2 regions of the Arthrobacter sp. NQ7 genome follow, and region 1 is predicted to be linked to the other one. Evidence: riboswitches for the same ligand, from Rfam matches in the RefSeq annotation. Region 1 holds a riboswitch; the other holds the start of a gene.
What was found. Region 1 has a riboswitch for glycine ahead of cycA (D-serine/D-alanine/glycine transporter). Riboswitches for the same ligand answer to the same signal wherever they lie in the genome.
Positions count from the first base shown of each region.

Region 2: it holds a riboswitch for glycine, as region 1 does, so the genes downstream of both, gcvP (aminomethyl-transferring glycine dehydrogenase) here and cycA (D-serine/D-alanine/glycine transporter) in region 1, are expected to answer to the same signal.

Region 1 is NZ_JARFXU020000041.1:2,545-9,842, forward strand. It holds gene gcvT (glycine cleavage system aminomethyltransferase GcvT) at 1-822, opposite strand, end outside; gene gcvP (aminomethyl-transferring glycine dehydrogenase) at 834-3,698, opposite strand; glycine riboswitch at 3,847-3,946, opposite strand; glycine riboswitch at 4,234-4,331, shown strand; glycine riboswitch at 4,332-4,440, shown strand; gene cycA (D-serine/D-alanine/glycine transporter) at 4,490-6,046, shown strand; gene PUN71_RS22455 (hypothetical protein) at 6,220-7,020, shown strand; gene PUN71_RS22460 (LamB/YcsF family protein) at 7,004-7,298, shown strand, end outside.
Region 2 is NZ_JARFXU020000032.1:28,951-36,248, reverse strand. It holds partial or broken gene PUN71_RS21300 (serine dehydratase beta chain) at 1-176, opposite strand, end outside; gene gcvT (glycine cleavage system aminomethyltransferase GcvT) at 609-1,757, opposite strand; gene gcvP (aminomethyl-transferring glycine dehydrogenase) at 1,766-4,612, opposite strand; glycine riboswitch at 4,801-4,898, opposite strand; gene PUN71_RS21285 (TetR/AcrR family transcriptional regulator) at 4,994-5,530, opposite strand; gene PUN71_RS21280 (MFS transporter) at 5,614-7,161, shown strand; gene PUN71_RS21275 (Dps family protein) at 7,237-7,298, opposite strand, start outside.

The DNA.
Region 1 (7,298 bases):
TTCCTTCGCCAGCGACACCACGGGGCCCAGCCCGGCTGCGTAGGCGTTGGTGTGGCGGGAGAGTTCGTTGCCGTAGAGCGGCATGCCGGCCTCAAGGCGCAGCGAGTCGCGGGCGGCGAGTCCGGCGGGGATGAGCCCGTGGCCGGCGCCGGCGTCCAGGAGTGCCTCCCAGAGGGCGGGCGCCTCCAGGTTGGGAACGTAGATTTCGAACCCGTCCTCGCCCGTGTAGCCGGTCCTCGCCACCAGGAGGTCCTGTCCATTGATGGCCACTTCCACCGCGGCGTAGTACTTCAGGTCCGACACCAGGTGGTGCTGTTCGGCGGGGACGAGCTTCAGGAGGATCGCCTCGGACTCCGGTCCCTGGACGGCGACCAGCGAGGTCTCTGCCGAGGCATCCTCAACGGTGACGTCGAAGTTGGCGGCGCGTTCCAGCAGGGTGCGGGCCACCACGGCGGCATTACCGGCGTTGGGCACTACGAGGTACGTGTCCACGCCCTCTTCGGTCGACGGCCGGCGGTAGGTGATGAGGTCGTCGATGATGCCGCCGTCCGTGTTGCAGATCAGCGAGTACTTCGCTTTCCCGACGGCAACAGCGGACATCTTTCCGGCCAGGGCGTAGTCGAGGAAGGCGGCGGCGTCCGGGCCGGTGACCCAGACTTCGCCCATGTGCGAGAGGTCGAACAGCCCCGCGGCTTTGCGGACGGCGTGGTGTTCAGCGAGTTCGGATTCGTACTTGAGCGGCATCTGCCAGCCACCGAAATCCGTGAAGGAGGCCCCGGCTTTCTTGTGCTGCTCATAGAGGGCGGTGTAATTCTCAGTCATAGGAAGTCCTTTTAGTTTTCGAAGTCTTCAAGCGGAGGGCAGGAGCAGACCAGGTTGCGGTCGCCGGCGGCGCCGTCGATCCGTCCGACCGGCGGGAAGTACTTGTCCTGCCGCAGCGACGGAACCGGGAAGGCCGCCTGTTCGCGCGGGTAGGCGCGGTCCCAGTCGGAGCTGACGACGGCGGCCGCCGTGTGCGGTGCGTTGCGCACCGGAGATGCCTCCAGGGTGAAGTCTCCGGCAGCGACCTGCTCGATCTCGGCATGGATGGTGATCATCGCCTCGATGAAGCGGTCGATCTCGGCGAGGTCCTCGGACTCGGTGGGCTCCACCATCAGCGTCCCGGCGACGGGGAAGGCCAGGGTGGGGGCGTGGAAGCCGAAGTCGATCAGCCGCTTGGCCACGTCCTCGGCCGTCACGCCGGTGCGGGCGGTGAGTTCGCGCAGGTCCAGGATGCACTCGTGCGCCACCAGGCCTCCCTCGCCGGTGTACAGGACCGGGAAGTATTCGTTCAGGCGGGACGCGACGTAGTTCGCGGCGAGCAGCGCGGACTTGGTGGCCTCGGTCAGGCCCTCGCCGCCCATCAGCTTCACGTAGGCCCACGAAATCGGCAGCACCCCGGCGGAGCCGAAGCGGGAGGCCGAAATGGCCACGCCGTGGCCTGCCTCGTGCGCGGCCTTGTTCGCGTCGCCGGGCATGAACGGTGCCAGGTGCGCCTTGGCAGCGACCGGGCCGACGCCCGGACCGCCGCCGCCGTGCGGGATGCAGAAGGTCTTGTGCAGGTTCAAGTGCGAGACATCGCCGCCGAACTTACCCGGCTGCGCCAGGCCCACCAGCGCGTTCAGGTTCGCGCCGTCCACATACACCTGGCCACCTGCAGCGTGCACCGCATCGCAGACCTCGCGCACGTCGGAATCGTACACACCGTGCGTGGAGGGGTAGGTGATCATGATGGCCGAGAGAACGTCCTTGTTGGCCTCGATCTTCGCCGTCAGGTCATCGTGGTCGATGGTGCCGTCCGCGGCGGTGGCCACGACGACGACCTTCATGCCGGCCAGGACGGCCGAGGCGGCGTTGGTGCCGTGCGCGGACGCCGGGATCAGGCAGATGTTGCGCTGCTGCTCGCCGCGGGAGTGGTGGTAGCCGCGGATCGCCAGCAGCCCGGCGAGCTCGCCCTGGGAGCCGGCGTTGGGCTGGATGGACACCTGGTCGTAGCCCGTGATCTCCGCGAGGTCCGCTTCCAGGCCTGAGATGAGTTCGCGCCAGCCCTCGGTTTGGGAGTCCGGGGCGAACGGGTGGATGGAGGCGAACTCGGGCCAGGAGATGGCTTCCATTTCGGCTGTGGCATTCAGCTTCATGGTGCAGGAGCCCAGCGGGATCATGGTGCGGTCAAGCGCCAGGTCCCGGTCCGAGAGCTTGCGGATGTAGCGCAGCAGCTGCGTTTCGGACCGGTGCGTGGTGAACACCGGATGCTGCAGGTACGCGGACGTGCGGAGCACGGCCCCGGGCAGTTCGAACCCCTCGGCGTCGCCCACCGGACCGGCACCAAAGGCGACGGCGACGGCGGACAGTGTTGCCGCCGTCGTCGTCTCATCAATGGAAACGCCAACGGTGTCCTGATCGATGAAACGCAGGTTGATGCCGCGGGCCTCGGCTGCCGTGATCACCTTGGCGGCCTTGCCCGGCACGCGGACCGTGAGGGTATCGAAGAAGGAGTCGCTGACCAGCTCCCGGCCCATGGACGTAAGCGCTGTTGCCAGCACCCTGGCTTTGTGGTGGACGGTCTCGGCGATCGCCTTCAGCCCGTCCGGGCCGTGGTAGACGGCGTAGAAGGAGGACACGATGGCCAGGAGTGCCTGCGCGGTGCAGATGTTGGACGTGGCCTTCTCCCGGCGGATGTGCTGCTCGCGGGTCTGCAGCGCCAGGCGGTAGGCAGGCGTGCCGGCGTTGTCCTTGGAGACTCCGACGATCCTGCCGGGCAGGGTGCGTTCCATCCCCTTCTGGACGGCCATGTAGGCGGCGTGCGGCCCCCCAAAGAACAACGGCACGCCAAAACGCTGGGTGGAGCCGACGGCGATGTCCGCGCCCTGCTCGCCCGGGGGCGTGATCAGGGTGAGTGCCAGCAGGTCGGCGGCAACGGTGACCAGCGCGCCGCGCTCTTTGGCATCGGCGATGACGCCGGACTGGTCCCAAACCCGGCCGGAAACCCCCGGCTGCTGCAGCACGATGCCGTTGATGGCACCTTCGGGAAGTCCCTGGGACAGGTCAGCCACCTCAACCTCGAAGCCCAGCGCCTCGGCGCGGCCCTGGACGATGGCGATGGTCTGCGGGAGGCAGTCGGCGTCGATCACCGTCTTGCCGTCCTTGGCATTCTTGTCCTTGTTGGCGCGGCGCATCAGCAGCACGGACTCAGCCACGGCGGTGGCCTCATCCAGCAGCGAGGCGTTGGCGACGGGGAGGGCCGTCAGGTCCTGGACCATGGTCTGGAAGTTCAGCAGCGCTTCCAGCCGGCCCTGTGAGATTTCCGGCTGGTAGGGCGTGTAGGCCGTGTACCAGGCGGGGGATTCCAGGATGTTGCGGCGGATCACCGGGGGAGTGACGGTGTCGTAGTAGCCCTGGCCGATCATCTGGACGGCGGTCTTGTTCCGGCCGGCGATTCGGCGCAGCTCCGCGAGGACTTCCACCTCGCTGAGGGCGTCCTGCAGGCAGAGGGCAGATTCCTGGCGGATGGAGGCGGGGACGGCAACGTCAACGAGGCCGTCCACGCTGTCATAGCCCACGGCTTTGAGCATGGTGTCGACGTCGGCCTGGCGGCGCGCGCCGATATGGCGGTCAACAAACGATGTTGGAAGCGATTGAATCGTCAAGAGGAACTCCAGGTCTGGCCGGCCTGGGGTGGCACGGCATGGGATGGGTTCCTCCCCGCTCTGTATTGGACCTGAGAGATTCCGCGTGGCCTGCTCTTGGCAGGCGGCCGCTTGCACCGTCGGTGAACCGGATTGAAGCCCGGTTGCTTTCCAGAGTCGCCTCGCCATGACGGTACGTGGGCCTGAGAGATTCCTGGGGAGGATTTGCTCCTACGGCGCCTGCCCGGTGGATGCCGGGAGAACTCTCCCGTCACAGCTCGAAAGGCTTATTCAAATGTGGGTGATTCGGCTCACAAGGTATCGGGAATAGCTGATTATGGCAAGTCGGCGCCCGCGGCGTCGGCCCCGTCCGCAGCCGAAGGAGCGCGGCCAACGGTTATGTCGAAAAGAGTTTGACATTCCATCGTGACGGACACCACACTGAACCCCGGGATTGGCGCCGCGCCGGCTGGCTCAGCGTATCAGGAGCGGCCGACTGCCGGCGCCGGTCCCATCGCACGAAGACCGCAGTCCAGAAAAGGCAGCGGTATCCAACTGAATACGCCTTTGACCTGCGGCGGGAGAGCCTGCCGGGTACATCCAGCAGGCGCCGTAGGAGCAAACCCTCCCCAGGAAACTCTCAGGCCCACGTACCGCCGCGGACAGGCAACTCTGGAAAGCGGCCAGGCATGCCCTGGCTCACCGACGGTGCAAGCGGCCGCCTGCCAAGAGCAGGCCACGCGGAAACTCTCAGGTCCACAACAGAGCGGGGAGGAACCCAATCTTTGCGGTACCCAAATGCCGCTTTACCGATGGAGTTCCTCATGGCGATTCATCCCCCCACGTCCGGCGAACCAGCACGGTTCAACGGCGAACCAGCACGCAACCCCGGTGCGGCCACGGCGGTCCGCAGCGAACCCCCGCACCTGGAACGGCAGCTCACCAACCGGCACATCCAGCTCATCGCCATTGGCGGGGCGATTGGCACCGGCCTCTTCATGGGCTCCGGCAAGACCATCTCCGCTGCGGGGCCCTCCGTGATCTTCGTGTACATGATCATCGGCTTCATGCTCTTCTTCGTCATGCGGGCCATGGGCGAACTGCTGCTGAGCAACCTGAACTACAAGTCCTTCAGTGACTTCGCCGCCGACCTCCTGGGACCGTGGGCGGGTTTCTTCACCGGCTGGACGTACTGGTTCTGCTGGGTCATCACTGGAATCGCCGACGTGATCGCCATCGCGGGCTATTCCAAGGAACTCTGGCCGGCCCTGCCGCTGTGGATTCCGGGCCTGGCCACCGTGGCCATCCTGCTGCTGCTGAACCTCGCCACCGTCAAGGCCTTCGGCGAGACCGAGTTCTGGTTCGCCCTCATCAAGATCGTCGCCATCGCGGCGCTGATCATCGTGGGCCTCTTCATGATCTTCACCGGCTTCCAGAGCGACGCCGGTACGGCCAGCTTCACCAACCTGTGGAGCCACGGCGGGTTCTTCCCCAATGAATTCATGGGCTTTGTGGCCGGCTTCCAGATCGCCGTGTTCGCCTTCGTGGGCATCGAACTGGTGGGCACCACCGCCGCCGAGGCCAGGAACCCGGAGCGCACGCTGCCCAAGGCCATCAACGCCATTCCGGTCCGCGTCCTGCTTTTCTACGTCGGCGCACTGATCATCCTGATGGCCGTCACCCCGTGGACGCAGTTCGCTGCAGGCCACAGCCCGTTCATCGGCATGTTCTCCCTGGCCGGCCTGGGCGCCGCCGCCACGGTGGTCAACCTGGTTGTCCTCACCTCGGCCATGTCCTCGGCCAACTCCGGCATCTACTCCACCTCCCGCATGGTCTTCGGCCTTGCCCAGGAGGGCGACGCGCCCGGCATCTTCAGCCGCCTGTCCACGAGGAAGGTGCCCAGCAACGCCCTGTTCCTGTCCTGCGTCCTGCTGCTCTCCGGCGTCGTCCTCATGTACGCCGGCCAGGACGTTGGCAAGGCGTTCGAAATGGTGACCACGGTGTCGGCCGTCTGCTTCATCTTCGTCTGGTCGATCATCCTTGCCAGCTACATCGCCTTCCGCCGGCGCCGGCCGCACCTGCACGATGCGTCGCAGTTCAAGATGCCCGGCGGCATCCCGGCAGTGTGGGTGGTCTACGCGTTCTTCGCCTTCGTCCTCTGGGCCCTGACCACCCAGCCGGACACGCTCCTTGCCCTGCTCGTGACGCCCGTCTGGTTCGTCGTGCTTGGCGTGGCCTGGGCCATCCTGCGCCGCCGGCCCGCCCACCTGGCCCGCTTCGAGGTCTTCCGGGCTGAGCTCCGCGCTGACCAGGCTGCCGCCGGACAAAACGGTGGCCAAGCCCCGGGCGTGGCAGAGGAGGTCCAGCAGGCCAGGAAGTAACGTCCGACGGCGGGGTGCGGCGCGGGCGCCCGGCTCCAGTTGCCGTTCCCGCCGCCGCAGCCCGCCCGTCGCGTGCTGCAGGCGTGAAAGTTCAGCATGCTTAGTGTTGATCCACATAGGATGGAAATGCACGGCAGCCCAACCGCTGCAGGTCGATTTGAACGAAGGTGACCATGGCCCGGCGCAGCAACCCCGCAGTACGCATCGCACAGGAGACCGCCCACAACGCAATGTTCGACGCCGAGGGCAAGCCCAAGCCCGGTGTCCACAACATGCTGCTGAAGGCAGTTCAGATCCAGCGGCCGCTGGTGCTTGCCTACATCCGCAGGCTCCAGAAGAGGCATCCGCGGGCCACCGCCGCCCAGTTGGCGGACATCGCCGAGCGTGACTACCTCCGGGCCGTGGCCGGTGGGGGCGCGCTGGTGGGTGCCACCGCCGTCGTTCCCGGGGTTGGGACCGTCGCGTCACTGGGACTGTCCGCGGCCGCCACCGTCGGCTTCCTGGAAGCGACGGCACTCTACGCAACGTCACTGGCGGAGCTCCACGGCATCCGCCTGACCAACCCGGAAAAAGCCGGGACCATGGTCATGGCCATCATGCTTGGCGAGGAGGGCACCGCCCTGCTCGGCACACTCAGCGGCCAGGCATCGGGCGGCGCCACCACCACCTGGAGCAACGCCCTCTCCAAGTCGATGGTGGTGCCGGGATTCGGAAGTGTCCGCAAACGGATCCAGCAGGCCTTCCTCAGGAACCTGCTCAAGCGCCAGGGAACTGCCCTGTTCGGCCGGGCCCTTCCGTTCGGGATAGGTGCCGTCGTGGGTGGAGCCGGTAACCTCGTGATGGGCCGTGCGGTGGCCAAGAACGCCCGGGAGGCGTTCGGGCCAATGCCGGAAACCATCCCCGGGGAGCTGACTGCCGCCGCCGGGCCGGACAACCTGACGCTGGAAGGCAACACACTTGGATCTCAACGCTGACGTAGGGCAATCGTTCGGCTCCTGGACGGCCGGCGGCGACCCGGCAATGTTCCAGCTGGCAACCAGCGCCAACGTGGCCTGCGGCCTCCATGCGGGCGATCCCGTCACCATGCTGGACAGCTGCCGGGCCGCCTACGAGCTCGACGTCACCGTTGGCGCACACCTGGGCTACCGCGACCTGGCCGGCTACGGCCGCCGAAGGCTGGGGATGAGCTTCGACGAACTGTTCGGCGACGTGCTGTACCAACTGGGGGCGCTCGACGGCGTAGCCCACGCGG
Region 2 (7,298 bases), on a different contig from region 1:
TGCCCCGTCGCGGCCAACGACCCATACAGATCCACCCGCAACGACACCACAGCCGCGAGCTTCCCCGAGGCCTTCAACTCCTCAGCAAACACAGCAGCAGCCCGCATCGGCCCCACAGTATGAGACGACGAAGGGCCAATACCGATAGAAAACAGATCGAAAACTCCGACTGCCATGACAATTCCTAACTAAAACTCTGGTTCGGGTCACTCTGAGTGGCTGGGGTGCGCGCCTGACCGAATTCCTCCGCGTGCTCGGTCGCGAAGACGCCCGCTAAGCGGACGTGACGCTCCCTTAGACGCACGTCTCCGGAATGCGGCCAGTCGCCAAAGCACGTCACCACAGCGACGCCGCAGCAGGAAACGATGCACCGGGAATTGGTTCGGCCGCCCAAGGGAATTCACGCACCTCGTCCGCCTACTTTCTCAGCCCGGGCCGCTGGCCAAGTCCTCGCGCAACTGAAGCCTCCGCACGAGGGGCCGGCGGAGCCGGACTTTTCGAAAGCGTGCGTCAAAGCGAGGAACGAGCAGCACGCGTGAAAATGTCCGGTCCGCCGGTCCCGAAGGTGAGCCATGGGATTTCGACAAGCTCGAACACCGGCTTTGGGACTACTTGAGGCGCTTGTAGAACGGGAGGTCGACGACTTCGAAGGGCTCTGCCTTGCCGCGGAGATCGATGTCCAGGGCTGTGCCAGGTGCCGAGTGTTCGACGTCGACGTAGGCCATGGCGATGGGGTAGCCGAGGGTGGGCGAGGGCTGGCCGGAGGTGACTTCGCCGACGGCGGCGCCTTCCTTGAGGACCGGGTAGTGGGCGCGCCCGGCGCGCCGGCCCTTGCCTTTGAGTCCCACGAGGCGGCGGCCGGAGGTGCTTCCGGCGCCCGCTTCCTTTTTCGCGGCGAGGGCGGCTTTGCCAACAAAGTCGCCTTCCTTGGAGAGCGCGACGACGGCGCCAAGTCCGGCGGCGAACGGGTCGCCCTGCAGCGACAGTTCGTTGCCGTAGAGCGGCATGCCGGCCTCAAGGCGCAGGGAGTCCCGCGACGCGAGGCCGGCCGGGGCCAGCTCCCCGTCCTCTGTGACGGCGAGCAGTGCCTGCCACAGTGCGGGGGCGTCGTCGTTGTCCACAAAGATTTCGAACCCGTCCTCGCCGGTATAGCCGGTGCGGGCGAGCAGCAGTTCCTTGCCGGTGCCGCCCACCAGGAACGGAACCTCGACGGCGGCGTAGTACTTCAGCTCGGTCACCATCGGGTGCTGCGCGGCCGGGACCAGGCGCAGCAGGAGCTCCTGGGCCAGTGGTCCCTGGACCGCGATGAGGGACGTGCGGCCTGAAGCATCGTCCACCAGTGCATTGAAGCCTGAGGTCCGCTCCAGCAGTTCACGGGCGACCGTCCCGGCGTTGCCCGCGTTGGGCACCACGAGGAAGACGTCGGTGCCGTCTTCGGCCGCCGGACGGCGGTAGACGATCAGGTCGTCGATGATGCCGCCGTCCGGATTGCAGATCAGCGAATACTTCGCCTTGCCCACCGCCATGGCGGAGACCTTCCCCACCAGGGCGTAGTCCAGGAAAGCAGCGGCATCCGGGCCGGTGACCCAGACTTCGCCCATGTGGGAGAGGTCGAACAGCCCCGCAGCCTTGCGGACGGCGTGGTGTTCAGCGAGTTCGGATTCGTACTTGAGCGGCATCTGCCAGCCGCCGAAGTCCGTGAAGGAGGCGCCAAGCTTCTGGTGTTCGTTGTAGAGGGCCGTATATTTCGCGGTCATGGGGTGGCTCAGTTCTCGAACTCGGAAAGCGGTGGGCAGGAGCAGATGAGGTTCCGGTCGCCGGCCGCGCCGTCGATGCGTCCCACGGGCGGGAAGTACTTGTCCTGTTTGTGGTGGGCGGGGAAGGCGGCCTGTTCGCGGGGGTAGGCGCGGTCCCAGTCGGAGCTGACGACGGCGGCTGCCGTGTGGGGTGCGTGGCGCAGGGGTGAGTCCGTCACGGCGAAGTCCCCGTTGGCCACCTGGTCGATTTCCTTGCGGATGCTGATCATGGCGTCGATGAAGCGGTCGATTTCGGCGAGGTCCTCGGATTCGGTGGGCTCCACCATCAGGGTCCCGGCGACGGGGAAGGACAGGGTGGGGGCGTGGAAGCCGAAGTCGATCAGCCGCTTGGCCACGTCCTCGGCCGTGACCCCGGTCTTCGCGGTGAGTTCGCGCAGGTCCAGGATGCACTCGTGCGCCACCAGGCCTCCCTCGCCGGTGTACAGGACGGGGAAGTATTCGTTCAGGCGTGAGGCGACGTAGTTCGCGGCGAGCAGCGCGGACTTGGTGGCCTCGGTCAGGCCCTCGCCGCCCATCAGCTTCACGTAGGCCCACGAAATCGGCAGCACCCCGGCGGAGCCGAAACGGGACGCACTGATCGCGACACCGTGGCCTGCCTCGTGCGCGGCCTTGTTCGCGTCGCCGGGCATGAAGGGTGCCAGGTGCGCCTTGGCAGCGACCGGGCCGACGCCGGGTCCGCCGCCGCCGTGCGGGATGCAGAAGGTCTTGTGCAGGTTCAGGTGCGAGACGTCGCCGCCGAACTGGCCCGGCTGCGCCAGGCCCACCAGGGCGTTCAGGTTCGCGCCGTCGATGTACACCTGGCCGCCTGCGGCGTGGACTGCGTCGCAGACGTCCCGGACATCGCCGTCATAGACCCCATGGGTGGAGGGGTAGGTGATCATGATGCAGGACAAGGCGTCCTTGTTGGCCTCGATCTTGGCCGTCAGGTCATCGTGGTCGATGGTGCCGTCCGCGGCGGTGGCCACGACGACGACCTTCATGCCGGCCAAGACGGCGGAGGCGGCGTTGGTGCCGTGCGCCGAGGCCGGGATCAGGCAGATGTTGCGCTGCTGCTCGCCGCGGGAGTGGTGGTAGCCGCGGATCGCCAGCAGCCCGGCCAGTTCGCCCTGGGAGCCGGCGTTGGGCTGGATGGACACCTGGTCGTAGCCCGTGATCTCCGCGAGGTCCGCTTCCAGGCCCGAGATGAGTTCGCGCCAGCCCTCGGTTTGGGAGTCCGGGGCGAACGGGTGGATGGAGGCGAACTCCGGCCAGGAAATGGCTTCCATTTCGGCGGTGGCGTTCAGCTTCATGGTGCAGGAGCCCAGCGGTATCATGGTGCGGTCGAGCGCCAGGTCCCGGTCCGAGAGCTTGCGGATGTAGCGCAGCAGCTGGGTTTCTGACCGGTGTGTGTTGAACACCGGGTGCTGCAGGTAGTCGGAAGAACGCTCAACGGCGGCTTCGAGGGCAAAGCCGTCCCCGTCGGCGACCTGGGCGCCGAAGATGTCGGCAACCTGGGCGACGACGGCCGCCGTCGTGGTTTCATCCAGGGAGATGCCGACCGTGTCGCCGTCGATGTGGCGCAGGTTGATGCCCCGCGCCTCGGCGTCGGCGACGAGGGCTGCTGCGCGGCCGGGGACGCGCACGGTCAGGGTGTCGAAGAAGCTCCGGTGCAGGACCTCGACGCCGGCAGCGGCAAGTGAGGCCGCCAGGGTGCGCGCGTGGCCGTGCACCGTTCCGGCGATCGCCTTCAGCCCGTCCGGGCCGTGGTACACCGCGTACATGGAGGCGACGATGGCCAGGAGCGCCTGGGCGGTGCAGATGTTGGACGTGGCCTTTTCGCGGCGGATGTGCTGCTCGCGGGTCTGCAGCGCCAGGCGGTAGGCGGGGACGCCGGCGTCGTCCTTGGACACGCCCACCAGGCGGCCGGGCAGCGAACGTTCCAAGCCCTTGCGGACGGCCATGTAGGCGGCGTGCGGGCCGCCGAAGAACAGGGGAACACCGAAGCGCTGGGCGGAGCCCACGGCAATGTCCGCGCCCTGCTCCCCCGGGGGCGTGATCAGGGTGAGTGCCAGCAGGTCGGCGGCAACGGTTACCAGCGCGCCGCGCTCCTTGGCGGCGGCGATAACGCCGGACTGGTCCCAGACGCGTCCGGAGGCGCCAGGCTGCTGCAGCACGATGCCGTTGATGTCGCCCTCGGGAAGTCCCTGGGACAGGTCGGCGACCTCCACCTCGAAGCCCAGCGCCTCGGCGCGGCCCTGGACGATGGCGATGGTCTGGGGCAGCACGTCGCTGTCCAGGACGGTCTTGCCGTCCTTGGCATTCTTGTCCTTGTTGGCGCGGCGCATCAGCAGCACGGCCTCGGCCACGGCGGTGGCCTCATCCAGCAGGGAAGCGTTGGCGATGGGCAGTCCCACAAGGTCCTGCACCATGGTTTGGAAGTTCAGCAGCGCCTCGAGGCGGCCCTGCGAGATTTCCGGCTGGTAGGGCGTGTAGGCCGTGTACCAGGCAGGGGACTCCAGGATGTTCCGGCGGATCACCGGCGGAGTCACGGTGTCGTAGTAGCCCTGCCCGATCATCTGGACGGCGGTCTTGTTTTTCGCCGCCAGTTTACGGAGTTCGGTGAGGACTTCGACCTCGCTGAGGGCGTCCTGCAGGCGGAGGGCGGTCTCCTGGCGGATGACCTTGGGCACCGCCGTGTCCACCAGGTTGTCGACCGTGTCGTAGCCCACGGCTTTGAGCATGGTGTCGACGTCGGCCTGGCGGCGCGCACCGATATGGCGGTCTACGAACGTGGTGGAGGCTGGGGTAACCGACACAAGGAACTCCATTTACTCAGGCGGCGCAGGGTACGCCACAGCTATTCGGGTTCCTCCCCGCTCTGTATTGGACCTGAGAGTTTCCGCGTCCCCTGCCTGGGCAGGACCCGCTTGCACCGTCGGTGAGCACAACAGCCTTTGGCCCCTCCCAGGGGGAAGGATGACTGCCTGCTGCTTTCCAGAGGCGCCTCGCCGCGGCGGTACAGGGGCCTGCGAGATTCCTGGGGAGGATTTGCTCCTACGGCGCCTGCCTGTACTTCCGGCAGAACTCTCCCGCCGCAGATCAAAGGCTATTAAGTTGTGGGTTTCATGACGGCCGGTGACAGCCCTCACAACTCTCCATTGTCCTACGGGGCGGCCCCTCCCGGCAAATGCCGAAACCTACCTGCGAAGCCGTTCCAGCGCGGCCAGCAGTTCCTCAACGTCGGCCGCCCCTCCGCCCTCCGGCGCGGGCGCCACGGACAGCATGGCGTTGAAATACAGCCCGTCACCCATGTACAGCACGGCCTTGGCCAGCCCCGGCCCCACGTCGGCCGCGATTTCGTCCAGCCAGCGCTGCTGGATGGCTGCGAAACGGCGGCGGGTCTCTTCGTGCGCCACTTCGGCAAGCCTGGTGGCGGCCACGATGGCGCGGTCCAGGGGAGTGTCGGCCCAGACGGAAGAACGGATGAAGTATGCCGCGGCGCCCTCGCTGGCCGAGGCCATGGCATCGGCGTCGGCCTTGGCCAGCCCTTCCAGCCGGTCGAGCAGCACGGCGATAAGGGCTTCCTTGTTCGGAAAGTGGTACAGGAGGCCGCCCTTCGACACGCCGGCCTTTCGCGCCACGGCATCGAGGGTGGCCGCGCGCTCCCCCACTTCGATCAGCAGGGACTCGAAGGCATCAAGGACCGCGTCACGGGCTACAGGCTTTCGGGGCATGCTTCCCATCATGCCCGGCATCCGGCAGGAAAGCGGAATGCCGGCGCTTTCAAACTATACCGTCTGGACGGTATAGTTATTTCATGACGACGACCGCACCCACCCCGTTGGAGACCAGCCCGGCCCTCTCCGGCCGGCGTGATTGGGCCGCCCTGGCGCTGCTGATGTTTCCGGTACTGCTGGTGGCAGTGGACAATACGGCCCTGACCTTTGCCCTCCCGGCCATTGCCCGCGCCCTGGATCCGTCCGGCGTGCAGCTGCTGTGGATCGTCGACGCCTACCCGCTGGTGCTGGCCGGGCTGCTGGTATCCATGGGCAGCCTGGGTGACCGGATCGGGCGGCGGAGGCTGTTGATCATTGGCAGCCTGGGCTTCGCAGCCCTCTCAGCCGCAACGGCCTTCGCCCCCACGCCTGAGTGGCTGATTGCCGGCCGCGCAGCCCTGGGATTCTTTGGCGCCATTCTGATGCCGTCCACGCTGTCGCTGATCCGGAATATTTTTCCCCAGCCCAACCGCCGCCGGCTTGCGGTGGCCATCTGGGCCGCGGGATTCTCGGGCGGCGCGGCCCTGGGGCCGATCTTCGGCGGATGGCTGGTGGAGCACTTCTGGTGGGGTGCCGTGTTCCTGGTGGCAGTCCCCCTCATGCTTCCCCTGCTGGCGGGTGGGCCGGCCCTTATTCCGGAATCGAAGGACCCGGCACCAGGAAAGGTGGATATTCCCAGCATCCTGCTCTCCATGCTGGTCATGGTTCCGGTGGTTTACGGCATCAAGGCGCTGGCCACCGAGGGTCCCGGCGCAGCCGGGCTGGGCAGCATCCTCTTCGGCCTGGCCATGGGCGTCGTATTCGTCCGGCGCCAGCACCGGCTGGAGCACCCCCTGCTTGACATGTCGCTGTTCGGGAACAGCGTGTTCAGCATGGCCATCAGCGCCAACATCCTCGCCCTGTTCTCCTTCAACGGCTTCATCCTGTTCCTGGCCCAGCATCTCCAGCTCCTCGAAGGGATGACCCCGTCAGCCGCCGGCGTCGCGATGATTCCGGCACTGGCGGCCACGGTTGTGTCGGGTTTGGTCGTGGTTCCCCTGGTCCGCAAGGTGCGTCCCGGGGCAGTGGTGGCGGCGGGCCTGGCTTTCAGCGCCGCGGGCTACAGCATGGTTGCCTTCGGGAACCACGACGGCGGCCCCGCGCTGCTGCTGGCAGCCCTGCTGGTCCTGGCGCTGGGTGTCGGCACGGCGGAAACAATATCCAACGACCTCATCCTGGGCTCAGCGCCGCCGGAGAAATCCGGGGCCGCTGCTGCGATCTCGGAAACGGGCTATGAGGTGGGATCTCTGCTGGGGACGGCGGTGCTGGGTTCCATCCTGACCGCCTCCTACCAGCAAAACCTGCGGCTGCCCGCAGGGGTGGAGGAAATACTGCCGGGCCCCGGCCTGCACAACGCCAGGGAAACCCTGGCCGGGGCGGTGGAAGCGGCGGCCGGCCTCCCCGCTCCACTGGCGGAGCTGACCAGGGATGCCGCAGCCGCCGCCTTCGACTCCGGCGTGCACATCACCGCGGCGATTGGGCTGGTCCTGATGGCGGCGGCGGCAGTCCTGGCCGCCGTCGTCCTTCGGAGAGTGCCGAAGGCTTCCTAGCCGGGGCAGAAAAAAGCGCCCTTTGCAGGGGGATTGCCCTGCAAAGGGCGCCACGCCGATGGCGGTGGCTGCCGGCTACTTGGAGTCGGCGGCGGTGACCTTGGCGGTCGGCTTCATGTTTTCCGCCTGCACCATCC